Prosthecobacter debontii: one gene and its partner. The protein of the gene in region 1 interacts with the protein of each later gene in a pairwise test. Links are inferred from orthologs where the notes say so. Each region holds a gene or a part of one and is shown on either strand. Other genes may lie near its edges.

Region 1 (7,838 bases):
ATACTGATTGTTCAATGTCACCAACTCGGAAGGCCCTGCGTCTTCCGCCATCACGGAAAGGCTCAGGATAAACCCCAGACGACAAATGACAGTGGATAAAGTATGGGAGATCTTCATAACAAGACCCCAGTAGTTACCGAAAGCGTTGCCAGGAGTTACACAGGACGCCACCTTTTCAAAAACTCTCTGATTAAACGCCACGAGCTTCCTACAGTGCCCCCCACGGGGATGTCTGTAAAACCACGGGGGGAACAAGCGAGCGCCATCGCTCATCGCCACATTGAATCATCTGGCGCACATCGGCACTGGTTTGGAAGATCTGTCCATCGACACCCGTGGGGATTTCCTGCACACAGCCGGTTTCAAAGAGATAGTCCAACAGATGACGCTGCTCTTTGGTCACTCGAGACTGACGCGCCGTGCGGATCTGCCCCGTCATCGGATCCCCTGCCGGGTAAACGTACAGTCGCACCTGATTCCGAAACAAGCGGCCAAAGGCTTCCATCAGTCCCCCCTCAAGATCCACATACCAGCGCTCATTGAAGAGTTCCTCAAAAAGGGGCAACCCCAAAATAATCCCGATTGGTTCACGGGTATGTCGGGCAAAAAAATGACTTAGCCGATGGAACTCTGCATATTTGGAAATCAGAACATTTTTCCCCAGCGACTGAAGCACGCTGGCACGGGCCAAAAAGTTATCATACTCCATGGCGCAGTCCTTGTGACAAAGGAGATTGTGCATGGTGATTTCCAGGATCTCGATGTGAGTATCTGCCTCCTCGCCAAAGTCGTTCCGAAAAGCCTGCCTCCCCTGCTCTAACATGTCCAGATTGACCCGTGTAATGGGATCAAAGCTGCCGCGATTCAGGAGCACGGGCCGCTTATAGAGGATGTCCGAAGCCTGCCAAATCTCGCCATTAGCCCCGAAAAGAGCCGCGTCTGCCAGATCACTTCTCACCAACTCCAGGGCCACGAGTCGATCTTGAAAGGTCGGTCCCTCAAAGGCCGGGCCGCTGAAGTCCACCATATCGATCTCGACACGCCAGCGAGAGAGTTCATCCATCAGACTGAGCAGGAAGGTCGGCAAATGATCCCTCAGAAGATAAGCGCCATAAAGAAGATTCACCCCTAAGATACCTAGCGCCTCGGCTTGCCGAGCATTGGTCGCATCCAACAAACGAACATGGAGTTGAATATCATTGGGCGGCCCCTGGGGTTCAGTCTGGAAGCGCAAGCCCATCCACGCATGACACTCTTCATTCGTATCACGATATCCCTTCGCCCGGACTGTATCTGCCAGAGCAAAAAAGGTGGTCTTTTCCCCTCGCTGCTCGCCAAGACGATCCAACACAATCTGGTACTCATGATCCAGCATCGATACCATCCGCTGGCGAGACACATAGCGGGCACTCTTGCCATAGATCTCGTCACTGAAAGTCATATCGTAGGCAGACATCGTCTTAGCCACAGTCCCTGAGGCCCCACCTGCTCGGAAAAACCAATCTGCGATCTCCTGGCCTGCTCCGATTTCAGCGAATGTGCCATACACACGATGGGCCAAGTTGAGCTTCAAAGCCTTTTCTAAGGTGCCGGGACGAGCGATCACAGTTCCATTCATACCCCTAGGCTACGCAGAAGAACCAGCCTGGGAAATGACGATTCTGTTTTATGAACTAAACTGAATCTTTTGCGTTGACGTCAGGGCAGATACCGCGCTAATAGTCACACCCACCCGCACTGCGGGACACAATTTTGGTGAGATGGCTGAGTGGTCGAAAGCACATCTTTGCTAAAGATGCGTAGCCTTATCCGCTACCGAGGGTTCGAATCCCTCTCTCACCGCCACTTCTTTTTAAGAGTCAGTAGGACTTCTCTGACCTAACGACGTCACATTCAAGCGCCGGACCGTTGCGGTTATTATGCGACAGAAGGTGATGGAAATTAAAGATCACCTGCCTGGATCACGCAGATGACAAGTTTTCCATCAAAAGATGGCATGCTCGTTCGAAAAAGCTTGTCGATATCTGCAGTCAGAACGGCTCGACCTAGAAGGGCTGCAAGTTGAATGGGAAAACCCGCAAAAGAGTCCGATGTCTCGGGAGGGAAGCTGAGCTGAGAATCATCATACACTCGGATCAGTTCTTCCCCACAGACCACCACCGGGGAAGGCTCGGCATCTGTGAGTCCGCTCAAGCTCACTAAGTGGGTAGTCTCTGGAACCCACCATGAGTCAGGAGTCGATGGCCGCAAAGACTGTGCGAGGTCACCGATCGCATGTCGTTCGATAAAAAAGGCATCAACGAGGGGAGTTTGATCCTTAATGACTTGGGGATAGTGTTCTCGAATATGCCTGGCAAGTTGGACAACCATCTCTTTCATCGCCTCCCAGCGCCAATGTGAATCCTGTCGAAAGTGCAAGGGACGGCGCTGTCGGGATAGCCAGAGCTTCGAGGTCAAATCCAAAACATCCACACCCGCCTCCTTGAGTGAATGAAGCGCGGCATGATAACCCGGTGGATAAATCGGTCCTCGATACGAGGCGGGCAGCACGAACTCGGGCTGGAGCATGATTTTATCGGGCACAGGCAAGACCAACAAATGAACGCCTTGTGCTTGCAGCTTTGGCAGCAGCTTGAGCAAGGTTTCAGTCTGCCGGACTTGCGTCGGCCGTTGAACAAAACGATCCAGCTCCTTTTGTGGGTAAAGCCAGCCCTGAGCTCCAATATAAACCTCTGAATTTCCATCTGAATACAGGCGACCTAATACGTGCTTACCCATCTCCTGAAATGAATCCGGTATCATTGGCAAGAGAGGTAGCGTGGCGATAACCCCTACCCCACACAGCCCACCTCCAACGATCTTAATGCCGATACGCGAGCGAACACTCCGATTCCCAAACCATTCTGGGCTCGGTAACAGCATCAAGGCACCGCCTAACGATAAAAGCCAACACACGCGAGAAGTGGAGAGGCGGGCCTCCAACATTAACGAGTAAAGATTGTCGGCAGGGGGCAAAAAAAGCGTCTGCCATTGGCTCCAAGCGACTTTCAGCCCTTCACTGTAGAGCAGAGGCAGGCCCAGAACGAAGGTCAGCATGACGATCACGACCTTGATTCCTTGGGGGATGCGGTGCTGCCAAAAAGCCGATCGACCTAACCATAAATCCAACATCAAGAACATCGATTGAACAATTAGCCACACTCCCATCACGGAATGGAACCCTGCCCAGAGTCCCACGCTAAGTAGAAACCAAGTGCAACGAATCCAACCGACGCTTAGCGCCATCCCCTGCTGTCCGACTTCAGCGCGCGTTCCCCAGCGCTGCCAGAAGTCCGCCCATCCTGCTGCCCCGAACGGCCTGTCCAGTAGCGAGGGCAAGCTTCGACCCGTGCCCCAAGATAAAGCCACGAAGAAGTCGCTCGCTCCAGAAACACTGAGACCGAAAGCGAGGCCAAAAGAAAGCATGCCCACCCCAACGGACCAAGCGCTGGTCGCTTCTGGCAGGGCGAGCTGGCACAATCTGAATGTCTTGTAAATCTCGACGGCGAGCCAAAACTTCATCCCGGCCCATCCTATACAAGACAAAGCGGCCCATGAATCTCGCGAACAACGGGAGCCTGAGAACACACGGCTGCCGCCAGCCATCCAAAGGGGGACGACGAAGAAAACGGGAATAAGGCCGACCAGCATTTCAATCACAGGAGATTGATGTTTTGATGCGCAGCCATTCGGTTTTCAACTCAAAACCGGCGCTCGGCCAGGAGCGGTCATGTAAGCTTCCAGTTCATGCAGTGCTCTGACCACCTCTGGACGAATGATCATGCCTGGCCGCGCCTCTTGCATCTGGCGGATCGCAGCTTCCGTGGTGCCACCGCTTTGAAGTAACCATGCGCCGATGGCCGCAGCCGTGCGTGAATAACCAGCCTTACAAAAGACAAAGACGATGCCTTCCTTGCGCACACGCTCGATGTGTTCGGCAAGAGTGAGCAACTGCTGTCGCGTCGGTGCAGTGAGGTCCGCCACGGGAAAGTTACGATACCCCGGCTGGACCAGAAAGGCTTCGGGGGCATCAAATTCCGCGGTCAAGTCCACCATGTCCGTGACACCTGCCTCGATCAGTTCCACGGCCGTTTTTTCATCCGGCAAAGACCCCATCCAAACATGAGAGGTCAGCTTGTTATACTCGGGAGATTGGCGGCGATACCACCACCAGGACGTCTCCTGCCCCAAGAGCCACGGAGCCATCAGCCACTGAGTCACGCGAGGCAGACGCCCTCGAGTCTTTTGGAGCACACGGGCCCCTTGGCCAAAGTAGGCCGCAGCCGCTGTTCCGCAGGCTGCCGCAGGCCAAGCCAAGGCCAACGTCCACGGAGGTGCCAGGCGGCAGGCGAACAGAAGAACCGCAGTGGCAGCCAAGTAATAACCTCCGACTCGGCGATTACCATTCAAGCGGCCATCCCCCTTCGGGGCGACATGAAACACCACGGCAGCCAAAAGAAAGCCGCCGAGCACATCCACCAGATGATGCTGCCAAGTCAGGAGTGTGGACAGACCGATGAGGCTGAACCAAACATGCAACAAGGAACGCATCACCCCGCGTGAATGCTGAGCATAATGAACCGCCATGATCGTGCGCAGGACGATGTGCAAGCTGGGGAAGAGATTGTGCGGAGCATCCATGCTCTGAATCGCACGGAACCAGGGCTCCCACATCCCGGTGACCTGAGGGCGAGTCCAGGCCAACTCAAGCGGAATGATCAGGAAGCACACACCCGCAATGACATTGGCCGCCACTAGGCGTCGTTTCAGCAGGGAGAGTTCCTGCCGGTCGGAGCATAGAAAGGGAGCAACGACAAAAAAGGCATCCAAAGACCAATAAGGAAGAATCATCCAATCCCACACGGGAATCCAGCGCTCCCAACCAAATGCGGCCGTCTGGACATCTGGCCGCAGGGATGTGAGCCAGTTGCACACGTTATAGATCACCAAGAAGCAAAGGCTGGTAAGCGCACTGACCTGAGCAGCTTGAAGAAACGTGGGGCGGGACGGCGGCGGGGACATGAGATTACTGCTTCCGTGCCACGCTGATGGTGAAGATGCCCGCTGGGTCAATCTCCTGACGTTCCTTCACAAAACCCGCCGCTCGAACCAAGTCATCCATTTCCTCCTGTGTGCGTCGCCTCATAATCCAGGGCTTACCTTCGCGATTGCTGAGAACATGGGCAATAAATTTCAGTTGAGGATGCCAAGGTTGATTGGTGTAAACGAGCTGAGCACCGGCTGGCATCGCGTCAGCAAGGCCCTGCAGTGACCTTTGGATCGGCGCGTTGTCATTGAACAGCTCATACAATCCCGACACGACAGCCACGGAGGGGCTCGGATTCAATGCCTCAAGGGATGCCCGATCAAAAGCATCCGCTGACACAAATTTCACCCGGTCTTTCAGCTCAAGTGCCTCAGCGGTCGCCTGCGCCGTGTCGAGATTGGGCTGCTGGTAATCCCTCAAAGTCGCCGTCGCGTTCAACTCCGGATGGTCATGCAGCATCTGCAGGACGTAGCGTCCGCCGCCGCAGGCGATGTCCACTAGATGAGGATTGGGGCCAGCCTGAGCCAGGACTTCAGCCAAAACCTTTTGCAGCATCTGCCCTCGCCAGCGGATCCCTGTCCAGCCCGGGCTGTCCAAGTAGGCCTTGTCCATCAACCAACCGACGAGGAAACGACCGGAAGGCTTGTTCCGATAAACATAATCCAGGGTGCGGCCTGAATCGAATCCAGCCTGCCAGCCCAGAGCGATGCCTCGGCTCAAACGCCCCACACTGCCAAAAACTCGGCGGCTCAGCCGCGAGGATAAACAGTCCCGAGTGGCCGCCAATTCATCCCTTTCCGTCCGAGTGTGGCCGCGCAGGTCCGCATCTAAAAGAGGCGCAGGTGCAGGAGGCGGCGTATCGAACAGACGTTGGGCAAAGGCCCGCACTTTACGGAAGACCACCTCGCGCTGAGCCTCGTGAAAGATGGCGTGGTAGAAACCATGCAGGGTGTGAAATTCTTTATCCGAGGAGCCTAACCGCTCAAAGAAAGCGCGTTGGGGGCCTGTGTGCACCACCCAATCCTGCCCGGCACTGAAGACCAACGTCGGCACGCGAATGGCAGCAGCATCCGCCACTACGCGTCTGGCAGTGGCGTAAAGGTCGAGCAGAATATTGACGGAGATCTCTCGAAAGATGGCCTTGTCCTCATTGTAAGCCCGCTGCTGATCGGGATCATGAGTCAAGACGCGGGATTTGACATAGCTCTTCACGACACCGCCTGGCAGCAGCTTTTCCTTCAGGGAGAGCAGAGGCAGCGCCAGAGGCACATACAGCTTCACATCAAAGGCGGGCGTGCCGAGCACCAGCCCACGGAGACGCGGCGCATAGTCATGAACCCAGGCCGACGCCACGACAGCGCCAACACTGTGAGCCACCAGCACGGTCGATTCGCGCGGAATTGCGTAGGTTTTTTCGATGTGCTGAAAAAATGACTCCAGGTCTCGGATGATCACCCCCAGATTATCCGCCCCTCCTCGCTTCCCCGTGGACTGTCCATGACCACGTTGATCCCAAGCAAAAATGGCCGTATCAGGCAAGTCCAGGGACCCAGCGAGCTCTTGCATGCGGCCCGAGTGTTCGTGACCCCGATGAAGAATCACAATGGCGTGCTTCGCTTGGTAGAAAGGTAACCACGCCCGGTAGAAGAGTTCAGTGCCATCGTGAGATGGGAACGTGTGCGTGGTCATGGCCCAAGATGGAGTGGGTGAAGGTATCATGGCAAGCTGGATTGTATTTTACAGGCCAAAGGGCCTTTGTGACGAATCCTGCGAAAAATCCGGTGCTAAAGGATCAGAAAATGTTTTCAGAACTTCGGATGATCCTTTTACCGCTGGAAATGCGCATACATCATCGCTTACTCTGAATTGCCATTTTCTTCCTCATACTGCCATGTCCTCGGAAAAGCCCGTCTCTCTCAAAAACCTTACCCTGCTGGGGAAAGAACATCTGCCAGCCCATGACGGTTGCATGATCCTGCCCAATCGGCTGGGTTACATGGATTTGATGCGTGTGGAGACCTTGTTGGAAGGACGCAGGATTGTCTATCTCATTGAGGAAGGAGCTGTGCTTCAACCGCTTCTCAAAGTTCACCTGGAGCAGGAGAATATTCACGTCCTGGTCATCTCATCCCAGATCACAGATCCGGCCATTTACCAAAAGGCCGTGGCTGAAGAGATTCAAAAAGAGGCGGTCATCATATACCTGCCGGCGGAATCTGCTGCTCTCACCACACCTCTCACGACGGTCCCCGGCGCCAAGCTGGAGTTTCTCCTCAAGGCCGCCTGCCCCGTCCTGCCGCTGTACGTGCAATACATGACGGAGGTCGCCTTGGACATTGAGGACTCCTATGACGACGACACCGTCATCATGGCGTTTGGCAAACTGCTCACAGGGGCAGATGTCAATCTCCCCACTTACCAGGAATCCCTTTTTACCCTCTCAGAGGCCGCATTCAGTGAGCACCCTGCTCTGGGCATGCATCTGGCTTATGCCTTGCTGCTGGGGCTCAAACGCCATGGCTCACGCAATAAAGTGGTGGATGGGAAAGACGATAAGGAAATGGGCTATGACCGTGTTTTAGCCATTGCCATCACCCTCTCGAAAGTGATCAAGGCCGAAACCAACCAAAAGCGCGTGGGCATCATCCTGCCGCCTGGGCTCGGCGGACTCATTGCCAACGTCGCTGTCTTACTCGCTGGAAAAATCCCCGTGAACATCAACTTCACCGCCGGGCGGTCTTCCGTAGAGTTT
Region 2 (7,849 bases), on another replicon or contig:
GATTCACCGGTAAAATCTTCCATGAACAGCGTCGCCGCCGAAAGGGGTGCGGCGGAGGCGAGCAGGCCAAAAGCTAAGCAACGAAATAGGTGGGCACTGGACAACATGGGCGGGAGAAAACGCAATTTCAGGCGGGTTCTTGCCCGTAATCCTACCAAAAGCAAAGTCGTTTCACCGATGTTTTCCCTATTTGTGAGGGGTTACAGAGTCTCCGCTAAGATGGTGCGAATGTGTCGCCGCTCAGATTCGCCCAGGTAATCGTAACGCCCCCCGGGCTCCTCGCCTCGGAGAATGCGGTCCAGCCGCGCTTTAACCGAGGCCTTGAGCGCAGGCTGCATGCGCTCAAACGTGCGAGAGTAGATCATATAACTGCAGCGGTATTTGAAGAGGCGATTGAGCAGTTGGAAATCCTTGAGACTGCGCCCGCCAGCACTGGGGCGTGCGGTTTTCAAAAAAGCGGTCTGGAAGGCTTCATCTCCCTCGATGCCTCCATCCGGCAGCGTGGCCTCGTCTTTGAAAAGCAAGGCATCCAGCACGTCTTCTGTGCAGTGCTCAATGATGCGCTTGGCCGTGCCCGTAGGTTCGTTCTGAATGGGTTCGCCGAGTTCTTTTTGCAAGGAGGTCTGCATGTACATCGCACGCGCGGCGGTTTGATGCGCCTTGGTCAGCACATTTTGCACGGAGGTCTGATGCTCCAGCACCATGAGCGCGACGATGTCGCTGCTGGCGCGGGGGTAGCGGCTGATGTCAAAAAGGCCGGTAAGTTGGGTCAGATTGGCCCCCTGCTCCACGGGCATGTCGCAGGTGTTATCGGCGTTTTCGGTGGCGATCACATTCCCTCGGTGAGTGGAGTCGCCATGCCGCCCAGTGACATACCAGCCTCCCCACCGATCACGAAAGGGCGTGGTGCTATCCACCACCGCGCTGCCTTGACTCAGAATGGGATGCCCGGTGGCGCTGGGAAAAACAGAGCGCACCATGACGCCCGTCACACCCGGAGTGAAGGGGCCGCCATGGCAGGTGAGGCAGCTCTGATCGCGCTGAAATTCCAGCGGTTTTTTCCGAGAAGTCTCCGGCTCCAGCAGATAATAAATCGGCCCCAGATAAGGGTCCACCACGGCAATCTCAATGCCCCCGCCCACGGAATAACCGAGGTAGGCCTCATCGCCATAATAAATGACCCGCGGTGTCTGCGGGCTGATGAGATCGTTCTGTTTGCTGGTTTTGGAAAACACCAGGACCTGAGACTCCTCAGGGATGTGAAACTCCCGGCGTAGATCCCGCAGCACCGTCCAGGCATCCGTGCGATCCACCGTGGTCTTGCCCGCCTGGAGGCGTTTCATCAGATCCTGCACCGCATCCTGAGGTGTGGTGTCGGAGTAACGGATGGGCGGCAACTCATACTCCGGCTCCGCCTGGGCGAGCAGAGGCAGCAGAGGGATGAGGAAAAGCCAGCGCATGAAAGGGGGGAAGACAGAGGAGCTTTTAAATACGCTCACAAAATACCTATTTAACCAACGGCCAACACTTGCTCCCCATTTCCCGCCCCTTGTCAGGGACTGTGCCTGAATTGCGAGCTTAAAGAGCTTGGCGCAGAATATCGAGCAGCTCCTCCTGGCTCAGCGGCACGGGGTTCCCCTTCATGCTACTGGACTGGGCCGCCTTGGTCGCGATTTCCGGCAGGTCTAGATGGGTGATGCCAAAACTGCCCAAGGTGGGGATCTTGAGTCGGAGACTGAGCTCCTTCAGGAAAGTGGCCGCCTTTTCCGGGGTGCCCTCGTCATCGTTTAAAATCAGGCGGGAGGCAGCTTCGAATCGCTCTCGGATCAGGCAGTCCCCATCCCGCTTGATCGCGGCCCAATTCATCGCCCACACCGGAGCCAGCAAGGCCGCGCAAACTGCGCCATGGGCCGCTTTGAAACTGCCGCCAATGGGTGCCGCAAAACCATGCACGGCCCCTAGCCCTGCATTGGCTAGGGCCATGCCGCTAAACATGGCCGCTAGAGCTAAGTCTTCCCGCGCCTCCACATCATGCCCGTCCGTAACAGCCCTTTCGAGTGAACGAATCGCGCGGCGAATGCCATCCACACAGAGGGCGTCCGTCATGGACTGAGCACGGCTGGAAACATAGGCCTCCAGGCACTGCGTGAGGGCATCCATGCCACTGGCCGCAGTCACCGAAGGAGGGCAGGTGCGCGCCAGTTCCGGGTCCACCAGAGCCACGGCCGGCAGCATGGAGGGGTGGCGCAGGCTGGCCTTCACCCCGTGCTCAGCGCTAACTAATACCGCATTCCGAGTCACTTCCGCCCCCGTGCCCGCCGTCGTCGGCACCGCGATGAAGGGCAGCGGGGGATTGTCCAGAGGTTGGGCTTTTCCCACGATCTCCAGGTAATGCAGCAGATCATGCGGCTGCCGAGCCACCGCCGCGATCGCCTTGCCCGCATCCACCGCGCTGCCGCCCCCCAGACCGATGACCACTTCCGCCCCAGTTTTCAAAGCCGTGGCCGAACCCCGGCGGATGTCATCCACCGTGGGCTCCGTCAACAGCGGGAAAATCACGACCTCGAGCCCCCTCTCTTCCAAGGTCTGAAGGATGGGCATGAAACGTTGGGGATCACGCCCGGTGACAACCAGGAGTTTCTTCCCGAGACCCAGGGTCAAAACGGGTAACTGTGACACGGCTCCCCGGCCGAAAATGATCCTTGTGGCGGTGGCAAATTCAAAGGTCATAAGATTCTTCTCGCTCGGCTGAGGCGAGACTGCAATCGGGATGAACTTTAGCCGATGCCTCTAATCTTTCACGAAATTGCCCTTTCACTGGCGGGCTGGCATTCTAACAGCTAGACTGAAGGACCCGCTTCGTGGCGGGCAAACGAACACTATGTGCGGAATTGTTGGCTACATTGGCAAACGGCAGGCCAGCCCGATCCTCTTGGATGGGCTGCGCAGGCTCGAATATCGTGGTTATGACTCGGCAGGCATCGCGCTGCTGAACGGCGGTAACACGGTTAAAATCATCAAACGCGCCGGTCGCATCGAGAATCTCAGGCAGGCGGTAGCGGAGATCGCTCCCACAGGTGAAGTGGGGATCTCACACACCCGCTGGGCCACCCACGGTGCGCCGACGGATGAAAATGCGCACCCCCATCGGGACCAGAGCGGCAAGCTTGTCTTGGTGCATAACGGCGTCATTGAGAACTATCAGACGCTGCGGGATCAATTGCTCGCTCAGGGTGATACTTTTGAATCCCAGACCGATACCGAGGTGCTAGCTCACCTCGTCGGACGGTACTTTGAAGCCAGCGACGAAAAAGACGGTGCGAGCCGCCTGCGCAATGCTCTGAAAGCCGCCTTGGCCAAGGTCAAAGGCACCTACGGGATTGCCGTTATGCACGCCGATGTGCCAGGGGTGATCGTGGGAGCCCGCTTGGGCAGTCCTCTGGTGGTGGGCCTGGGAGATGGCGAGCACTTCCTGGCCAGTGATGTCTCTGCCATCGTCGCCCACACTCGTGACGTGGTGTATCTGAATGACCACGACATCGTCAGTCTCAGTGAGGATCAGTATGATGTGACCTCCATGGACGGCGGTGAAGCGCAGGTGAAAGTCAGCCGCGTGGAATTCACGGCCGATGATGCGGAGAAGGGGGCTTTCCCGCACTACATGCTCAAGGAGATCTTTGAGCAGCCGAATTCCCTCCGCAATGCCATGCGTGGTCGCCTTTCTCGTGATGACGGCACCGCTATTCTCGGCGGCTTGAACATGACCCCGCAGGAACTGCGTGGCGTGGATCGCATCATCCTCAGCGGTTGCGGAACCGCTTTCCATGCGGCCATGGTCGGTGAATACGTCATCGAAACCCTGGCCCGTGTGCCGACCGAGGTGGAGATCGCCAGTGAGTTCCGCTATCGCAACGTGCCGGCGGATAAAAACACCCTGCAATTCGTGCTCAGCCAGAGCGGTGAAACCATCGATACCCTGGCCGCCATGCGTGAAGCCCGCCGCAAGGGCATCAAATGCCTCGGCATCGTCAATAGTGTCGGCAGCACCATTGCTCGTGAGAGCGACGGCGGTTGCTACATTCACGCCGGACCTGAAATCGGTGTGGCCGCGACGAAGACCTTCACCTCTCAGGTAATGATCATGACCCTCCTGGGCATGCTCTTTGGTCGTATTCATCACCTCTCCAGCGCCGATGGCATGGAGATGATCGATGAACTGGAAGCCATCCCCGACAAGATCGCCAGCATTCTCACTCAGACCGACCGCATCAAAGCCATCGCCGAGAAGCACGCCAATGCCGAAGGGATGCTCTTCATGGGCCGCCAAGCCAACTACCCTGTGGCCATGGAAGGCGCTCTGAAGATGAAGGAGATCAGCTACATCTACGCCAGCGGTCACCCGAGTGCCGAGCTGAAGCACGGCGTCATCGCCCTGGTGAAGCCGGACATGCCGTCCGTGTTCATCGCTCCTGATGATGCCGTGTTCGACAAGAACGTCAGCAACATCGAGGAAGTGCTCGCCCGCAAAGGCCCCGTCATTTGCGTGACCACCGAAGGCCGCACCGAACTGGAGCGCCTAACGGATGATGTGATCTACGTGCCGGACTGCCCCTCCTACCTCAGCCCTCTGCTGACGGTAATCCCGCTCCAGCTTCTGTCCTACTACACCGCCGTCGCCCGCGGTTGTGACGTAGATAAACCCCGTAACCTCGCCAAGAGCGTGACGGTGGAATAAACCACCTTCCAAGCCTCCATTCAGCGGCTGCGCCTGATGCATCTCAGGCCAGCCGCTTTTTTGTTTTTCACCTCATTCACTACATTTGTAGTTGCCTAACCACGACAAATGTAGTGAAATAAACGGGAAAGGAATTTAAATCATGCCCACACCCGATATTTCCGAATCTGAATGGACGGTCATGGAAGCCCTCTGGGAGAGCGCTCCGCAGACGGCCTCCGAAGTCACTAAAACCCTCAAACCCACCACGAAGTGGGCTGAAAACACCGTGCGCACCCTGCTGACTCGGCTGGTTGAAAAAGCGGCGCTGAAAACCGGTGAAAACCCCAGTGGCACCCGAACCTATCAACCCGCTGTGAAGCGTGAGGATTGTGTCCGCGCTGAGAGCGACTCCTTCCTCCAGCGGGTCTTCCAAGGGGCCGCCAAACCGCTGCTGGTCCACTTCGCCCAGAACAGCAAGCTCACCCCAGACGAGGTGAAGGAGCTCAAGAAACTGCTCGATCAGTCCCTCAAATCTTAACGCCAACCTATTATCAGCCATCCTATGAAAACGCTGCATCTTCTGTTTGATTGGACTCTGGACACCAGTCTCCGGGCGACCTTGTTGGTGGTCCTCGTCATGACGCTTCAGACGCTCCTCCGGCATCGTCTGTCCTGCCGCTGGCGTTATGCCTTATGGCTGCCGGTGCTCGCCGTGCTGCTGATGCCGATCTTTCTTCCAAGTGCGTGGAGCCTGGAAAGCCTACTGGCCCCATCACGCTCCGTTCCAACAGCGTCAGCCCAGGTGCAAACGATGGAGCAGGGATCGCAGGATACGGGGCTGAAGACTGGGTTATCGAATCCTCTCATCACGGTCCCTGCACCGCTTTTTGACTGGAGCCAAGTGGGCATGTGGGTGTGGCTATCGGGCGTTGTCGTTCTCCTTTCGGGAGGGCTGCTTTCCTACCTTCGAACTCTTCATCTCGCCCGCAATCAGGCATCACCGCCTGATGAAGCTTTGCTGACCGAGATTCGGCAGATCGCTGGGGAGGCGAAGCTGTCACGCCTACCTGACATCGTAGTCTCGCCCGAGATTCAAAGCCCGGCCGTCACGGGCCTCTGGCGCTCTGTTTTGATGCTTCCCAAAAGCTTTGGGGACCCACTGAACGCTGAAGAAACCCGCCTTGTGCTCAAACACGAACTCATGCATCTCAAGCGCGGCGATCTCCGCATCAACTTTTTGTTATGCCTCCTCTTGGCTCTGCATTGGTTCAATCCCCTGCTGTGGTTCGCCTTTTTCAAAGCCCGCACAGATCGTGAAGCCGCTTGTGATGAGCAGGTGCTTCAAGGGGAAACATCCGCTCGACGTCATGCCTATGGCAGTGCCTTGCTCAAAATGGAATCCGCTTTTCCAACACATGGCCTCTGCGTTGGATTCGTGGGTATCTTCCAACGCGGCTCCGCGCTGCGCACTCGCATCCAGGCCATCGCCAGCGCCCGCACGGCTGCCCCCCTCCTGCGAGTTTTCCTCTGGCTGGCCATTCCTGCGATGACCTTCCTTGGCGTTACCCGCGCTCAAACACCTATCGCTCAAACCGACACGCCTGGATTTGAAGTCGGCAGCTCGAACTTCAAGTCCGGAGACGAGATCCGCATCTTTAAGGTGGATCGTAATGCTGACCGCATGATCATCACCGGTGCCTATGAACTGGGCAGCGAGGAATCCGCTATCCTGCTGCTCTCCATCACCCGTCTCAACACAGGTTCCCCCAAGGTCGCTTTTGATCCACGTCAGCAAGTAACTGTGCAGCGAGGTCAGGGCTCCTTCACCCTCACCTTTCCCAACCCCTATCCAGGTTTACCTCATGTGACCTTTTACCAACCTGCCCAGCCTGGAGCCACAAACAGCGCCTTTGGGGGCATCTACTTCGGCACGTCTGAAGAGGCTAAAGCCTCCCGAAAACTCGACCTCAGTTACATGACGGCCCAGGTCGGCGGCAGCGGTAACAGCGGCGATCCGAAGAAAACCCTTCCGCCCCGCAACAGTTACCTCGTCCGAAAGTTGGAACGCATCGTCTTCCCCCAAGTTCAGTTCAGCAGCGTGACTCTGAAGGAGGTGGTGGATTTCCTCGAGGTTCAATCTCGCGAATTGGACACTCTTGAGACCAACCCCAAACTGCGTGGCGTGCATTTCCTGCTGAGACAAGGCACCGGAACGGAGGCCACTCTCAGTCTCGACCTCAAGCAAGTGCCGCTGATGGACGTGCTCCGTTATGTCACCGAGCTGGCCGGGGTGAAGTTTCGTGTGGAGCCTTATGCCGTGCTGATCGAACCGCTGTCGGATTCTTCAACGGCCGTTGCGTCATCGCCCGACCAAGCCCGTGCACTGACCGGTAATCCCCTGAAATACGGCCCGAAAATCATCCTGCCCCAGGTCCATTTCCGGGATGCCACGCTGGAGGAGGCACTGGAGCTCATCCGAGTCCAAGTCACCACCGCTTGCGACCGCATGGAGATCGCCCCGCTGAACATCGTCCTCAAACCCGGCGCACCAAACAAGGCCCGCATCACTCTCGATCTCAAGGACGTTCCTCTGGTCGAAGCCCTGCGTTACGTCGCCGAGTTGGCCCATCACAGCCTGCGCTCTGATGAGCATGCATTCATCCTTGAGCCTCGTGTTAGCAAAGCCAGCAAGAACTAACGAACTTCCTGTTATTCCCACCTAGAAAAGATCATCCTCTCGCAGGTCTGGTTTTATTTGCGGCCTGAAGGGTCGCGGGAGAGTGCGCATCATGGAAATCAATGCCACCCGTTACCGCGCTCCTTCAGAGCGCGACGTGGATCTATCGATGGGCGCTCTGGCTCCCCCAGGCCTAGCGGCCTGGGCTGAATCCTGCGGCCCTTCAGGCCGCGCTCGCACTCACATCTAACAAACTCGTATCACGGTCTGGCAGGAAAGCAGGAGCACTCGACAGATCATACTCTGGATAAGATAATATCCCCACTTGCAGTTCCGCCTTTTGATTCGCCCGCTGAGGGATGATGAATCCTCAGCGTTCACGACTTTACCGACGGCATCTGAAGATGTGGCGAGACACGGTCACGGAGAAGCGGTGGCAGATGCGCACAACTTGT

What was found. Proteins that work in one complex are often made in the same cells at the same time.
Region 2: the proteins of B5D61_RS08435 (region 1) and glmS interact in binary tests that used the Escherichia coli proteins (3 or more experiments, as listed by UniProt). The link is inferred for Prosthecobacter debontii from one-to-one orthologs.

What each region holds. Positions count from the first base shown.
Region 1 is NZ_FUYE01000004.1:413,239-421,076, reverse strand. What follows is about bases 2,899-5,787. They hold B5D61_RS08435 (phosphatase PAP2/dual specificity phosphatase family protein), read right to left. Parts: upstream 5,062-5,787; coding sequence 3,736-5,061; downstream 2,899-3,735. Other genes in these bases: B5D61_RS08430 (bifunctional alpha/beta hydrolase/class I SAM-dependent methyltransferase), read right to left, coding at 5,066-5,787; B5D61_RS08440 (alginate O-acetyltransferase AlgX-related protein), read right to left, coding at 2,899-3,561. Also shown: B5D61_RS08455 (C-type lectin domain-containing protein), read right to left, coding at 1-117; B5D61_RS08450 (hypothetical protein), read right to left, coding at 209-1,618; more of B5D61_RS08440, read right to left, coding at 1,942-2,898; more of B5D61_RS08430, read right to left, coding at 5,788-6,775; B5D61_RS08425 (AMP-binding protein), read left to right, coding at 6,978-7,838.
Region 2 is NZ_FUYE01000003.1:318,553-326,401, forward strand. The notes cover bases 2,409-5,308. They hold glmS (glutamine--fructose-6-phosphate transaminase (isomerizing)), read left to right. Parts: upstream 2,409-2,881; coding sequence 2,882-4,735; downstream 4,736-5,308. Other genes in these bases: B5D61_RS06210 (iron-containing alcohol dehydrogenase), read right to left, coding at 2,409-2,730; B5D61_RS06220 (BlaI/MecI/CopY family transcriptional regulator), read left to right, coding at 4,878-5,255; B5D61_RS06225 (M56 family metallopeptidase), read left to right, coding at 5,280-5,308. Also shown: B5D61_RS06200 (PEP-CTERM sorting domain-containing protein), read right to left, coding at 1-107; B5D61_RS06205 (hypothetical protein), read right to left, coding at 201-1,460; more of B5D61_RS06210, read right to left, coding at 1,579-2,408; more of B5D61_RS06225, read left to right, coding at 5,309-7,415; B5D61_RS26155 (hypothetical protein), read left to right, coding at 7,507-7,644. UniProt on the Escherichia coli protein: Catalyzes the first step in hexosamine metabolism, converting fructose-6P into glucosamine-6P using glutamine as a nitrogen source.